Regions from separate parts of the Nonomuraea mesophila genome, predicted to be linked through region 2. Evidence: riboswitches for the same ligand, from Rfam matches in the RefSeq annotation. Region 2 holds a riboswitch; the other holds the start of a gene.
What was found. Region 2 has a riboswitch for S-adenosylmethionine ahead of thrC (threonine synthase). Riboswitches for the same ligand answer to the same signal wherever they lie in the genome.
Positions count from the first base shown of each region.

Region 1 (2,389 bases), on a different contig from region 2:
AGGTCGTCGCCGGGGCGCGGGCGGCGCTCGGCGGCCAGGGCCTTGAGGTAGGCGGCGAACTCCTCCGCCGCGCGCACCGCGGTGTGCTGGGCCTCGAGGGCCGGGTTGAGCTCGTACATGCCGCAGATGTCGGACGACCACGGGCGCAGCAGGTGGCGGTCCTGCTCGGGGATGCCGAGCATCTCGGCGATCACGGTCACCGGCAGCGGCTCGGCGACGTCGGCGATCAGGTCGCCGCCGCCCTTGGCGACGTACGTGTCCACCAGGTCCCGCGCGATGGCGTGGACCCGGGGGCGCAGCGACTCGACCATGCGCGGCGTGAACGCCTTGGACACCAGCCGGCGCAGCCTCGTGTGCACCGGCGGCTCCACGTCCAGCATGCCCGCCCTGATCACCCGCCAGAACGGCTCCTGGAACTCCGGCTCCGGCGGCCTGCCGAACTCCTCGTGCGTGGCCACGTGCAGGTAGGACCGGCCCAGGCGGCGGTCTCTGAGCAGCGCGTTGACGTCCGCGTGCCGGGAGATCAGCCACTGGTTCGTCGGTTCGAAGTAGCTGACCGGAGCGTCGCGGCGCAGCTCCTCGTAGACGCGGTACGGGTGAGCCACGAAATCCGGATTCCAGGGATCAAAGCGCATCATTTCATCTTAGAAGCGGGATCCCCCTCTCGGCAGTGCCTTCTTCCCCTGCCGGAGGACCGCCGGAGGTTCCCCCGCTTGCGGTGCATGCCCGGGTGCGGGTTATAGTCCTTGACGTAGGTCATGAGTGCCAGCGACAAGCCCCGGCTAGCTGGCCGGCAACCCTCGCGTCCGCGGCGGGGTGCCCCGGGTGAAGACCTGGTCCGTCACGAGGTGTGGCGGGCAAGCGCGGGCTCCGTGGCTGCTCCAGGGGTCCGACGACCCCGAGGAGGACTGCCGTGTCCACGTTGACGATCTTCACGTCCGCTTCCGCCAGGGCCGCCGAGGCCCCCGCCGAGGCCCCCGCTCCCGCCGCCGCGCGGCCCGTTCCCGCCGTGCTCGGCGCCGACCTCAAGGTGCCGGTCAAGGGCGGCCGGCTGGTGAGCTACGCCAACCTCGACTACGCCGCCAGCGCCCCCTGCCTGGAGCCGGTCAGCGCGGCCGTCGCCGCCGCGCTCCCGGCCTACTCCAGCGTCCACCGCGGCGCGGGTTACGCCTCCCAGCTCACCACCGCCCGCTACGAGCAGGCCAGGCACACCGTCGGCGCGTTCGCGGGGGCCAGGCCGGGCGACGCCGTCATCTTCACCCGCAACACCACCGACGCCACCAACCTGCTCGCCCGCTCCCTGCCCGAGGGCACGACCGCCGTCGTCTTCGACACCGAGCACCACGCCTCGCTCCTCCCCTGGCCCCGGTCCGTACGCCTGGCACCGCCCGCCTTCCCCGGCGAGGCCGTGCGCGCCGCCGACGAGACACTGGCCGCGATCGACGGGCCCAAGCTGCTCGTCGTCACCGCCGCCTCCAACGTCACCGGGGAACTGTGGCCGATCGCCGCCCTGGCCCACATCGCGCACCGGCACGGGGCCAGGATCCTGGTGGACGCCGCGCAGCTCGTACCGCACCGGCGGCTCAACCTCACCGCGCTCGACCTCGACTACGTGGCCTTCTCCGGGCACAAGCTGTACGCCCCCTTCGGCGCGGGCGTGCTGATCGGGCGACGTGACTGGCTCGCCGAGGCGGAGCCGTACCTGAAGGGCGGGGGCGCGGTCCGGTCGGTGGCCGGCGGGGTCGAGTGGCACGACGACCCGGAGCCGCGGCACGAGGCGGGCACGCCGAACGTGCTCGGCGCCATCGCGCTGGCCGCCGCCTGCGACGCGCTCTCCGCCACCGGATGGACCCCGCTGGTGCGCGAGGAGGAGCGGCTGATCGCCCGGCTGCGGGCCGGTCTCGCCTCGATCGAGGGTGTACGCGAGCTGTCCCTGTGGGGGGACGACCATCCGCGTGTGGGCATCGTGTCGTTCACCGTCGTGGGGCGGCCGGCCCGCGAGGTGGCCGAGGTGCTGTCCGGCGAGTACGGCATCGGGGTGCGCGACGGCAAGTTCTGCGCGCACCCGTTCGTCCGGCACCTGGTGGGAACGGAGAACGGGCACCCGGACGGCGGGTGCGCGGACGGCGCCGCGTCAGCGGTGCGCGCCTCCATCGGCATCGGCACCACGCAGGAGCACGTGGACCGGCTGATCGAGGCGCTGCGCGACCTCACCGCCCGCTGATGCTCAGCCCTTGGGCGGTTCGCGGCGTGGTGGCTGCTCGTCGCCGACCAGGGCGTCGATGTCGCGCATGTCCTTGTCGCTGAGGCCGCTCTCCTTCGGCGCGCTCGGCTGCCGGGGCACCTGGGGCGGCTCCTGCTGCGCCGGCAAGGGCGTCGTCGGGCCGCC
Region 1 is NZ_SMLD01000086.1:22,535-24,923, forward strand. Features, by position in the region: gene E1295_RS28075 (cytochrome P450) at 1-635, opposite strand, end outside; SAM riboswitch class IV at 755-870, shown strand; gene E1295_RS28080 (aminotransferase class V-fold PLP-dependent enzyme) at 914-2,224, shown strand; gene E1295_RS28085 (DoxX family protein) at 2,228-2,389, opposite strand, start outside.
Region 1: it holds a riboswitch for S-adenosylmethionine, as region 2 does, so the genes downstream of both, E1295_RS28080 (aminotransferase class V-fold PLP-dependent enzyme) here and thrC (threonine synthase) in region 2, are expected to answer to the same signal.

Region 2 (2,389 bases):
AGGAAGGATGCCAACAAGGCTCCCTATGACCCTAGGATCCCAGGCATGGCGCTTGATGAGCTAACCGAGGAACTCGCCCGCTCGGCCGCGGCCGGAGACCACCGCGCTCTTGGTGAGCTGCTGCGGCGGATCGAGCCCGATGTGATGCGTCATTGCGCCCGCATCCTGCCCTACCACCAGGACGCCGAGGAGGCCTCCCAGGACACCCTGCTGGCGGTGGCGCGCAACATCGGGCGCTTCGAGGGACGGGCCAGGTTCAGCACCTGGCTGCACATCGTGACGGCCAACTGCGCGCGGACCACGTACCGATCGCTCAAGCGCAGGGCGGCCGAGCAGAGCTCCGACGAACTGCCGATGCAGAAGCCCGACGTGCGGCGCGTCAGCGTAATCGCGGGCTCGCGGCTCGACCTGCTCGACGCCATGGAGGCGCTGGAGGCCGACAAGCCGGACCTGGCGCAGGCGCTGGTCCTGCGCGACATCGTCCAGCTTGACTACAACGAGGTGGCCGACCAGCTCGGCATCCCGCTGGGCACCGCCAAGTCGCGCATCCACCAGGCGCGCAAATATGTCCAGGGCGTGCTGGGGGAGGACTATCGCTGAGATCGTGCGTCTCAAAGTGTGAGACGGAAGGATGTTTCCGCCACGTGGGCGGGTAGAGTCCGATTCGACAACTGAATATTGCTCATCCAGAGGGGTGGAGGGACCGGCCCTGCGAAGCCCCGGCAACCCTCCCGGCTTGTGACTCGCGACCTGGCGAGGCCGACCGGGACAAGGTGCCAATTCCGGTCTGTGGTCAAGGTGGCCGTAGACGAAGATGAGGGAAGGCCTCGCTTCATGTCGCTCGAATTTGGTCCCGCCGTCGGTCTGTCCTGCCGCGAGTGCGGCGCACGCTACCCGCTCGGCCCGAGCTTCGCCTGCCAGGAGTGTTTCGGGCCGCTCGAAGCGGCTTACGAGTTCGGCGCGGTGACCCGCGCGGCGATCGAGTCGGGACCCCCCAACATCTGGCGTTACCGGTCGCTGCTGCCCGTGCCGGCCGACGTCGCCGACAAGCCCAACATGAACCCCGGATGGACCAAGCTGGTCAGGGCCGGCAACCTCGGGCGGGCGCTCGGCATCAGGTCACTGCACGTCAAGGACGACTCGGGCAACCCCACCCACTCCTTCAAGGACCGCGTGGTCGCCATGGCCGTCGAGGCGGCCCGCAACTTCGGCTTCCACACGCTCTCCTGCTCCTCCACGGGCAACCTCGCGGGCGCCGTCACGGCCGCCGCCGCGCGGGCCGGGCTGGAGGCGTGCGTGTTCATCCCGGCCGACCTCGAACAGGCAAAGATCGCCATGGCCCGGGTCTTCGGCGGCCGGCTGATCGGCATCGAGGGCACCTACGACGACGTCAGCAGGTTCTGCTCCGAACTGATCGGCGACCCGCTCGGCGACAAGTGGGGGTTCGTCAACGTCAACCTGCGGCCCTACTACGCCGAGGGCTCCAAGACGCTCGCGTACGAGATCGCCGAGCAGCTCGGGTGGCGGCTGCCCGAGCAGATCATCGTCCCCATCGCCTCGGGCTCGCAGCTCACCAAGATCGACAAGGGCTTCAAGGAGCTGGTCGCGCTGGGGCTGGTCGAGGACACCCCGTACAAGATTTTCGGGGCGCAGGCGGCCGGGTGCTCGCCCGTGTCGACCGCCTACAAGGCCGGCCACGACGTGGTGCAGCCCGTACGGCCCGACACCATCGCCAAGTCGCTGGCCATCGGCAACCCCGCCGACGGCCCGTACGTGCTGGACATCGCGCGGCGGACCGGTGGAGGCGTCGAGGACGTCACGGACGACGAGATCGTGGCCGCCATCAAGCTCCTGGCCTCGACGGAGGGCGTCTTCGCCGAGACCGCGGGCGGCGTGACGGTGGGCGTGCTGAAGAAGCTCACCGAGACCGGGCAGCTCGACCCGGAGGCCGAGACCGTGGTCCTGAACACCGGCGACGGCCTCAAGACGCTCGACGCGATCAGCGGCGACGCCGCGCCCACGGCCGTCATCCGGCCCTCTCTCGACGCGTTCCGCGCGACTGTCTGACAACCACGAAAGGGCGAGTTCAACCATGAGCGTTTCTGTGCGGATTCCCACCATTCTGCGCACCTACACCGGGGGCAACGCGGAAGTCAGTGGCGAGGGCGCGACTCTTCGTGACGTGCTGGCCAAGCTGGACTCTGACTACCCGGGTATCGGCGCGAGAATTCTGGATGAATCGGGCAAGATTCGACGTTTCGTCAACGTTTATGTGGGGGAAGAGGACGTCCGATTCGCCCAGGGGTTGGACACTCCGGCGCCGGAGGGCACCCAGATCTCCATCATCCCCGCCGTCGCGGGCGGGTGAGTGCGGCAGATCACACTTCGG
Region 2 is NZ_SMLD01000024.1:31,601-33,989, forward strand. Features, by position in the region: gene E1295_RS12205 (RNA polymerase sigma factor) at 46-600, shown strand; SAM riboswitch class I at 680-821, shown strand; gene thrC (threonine synthase) at 835-2,067, shown strand; gene E1295_RS12215 (MoaD/ThiS family protein) at 2,093-2,368, shown strand.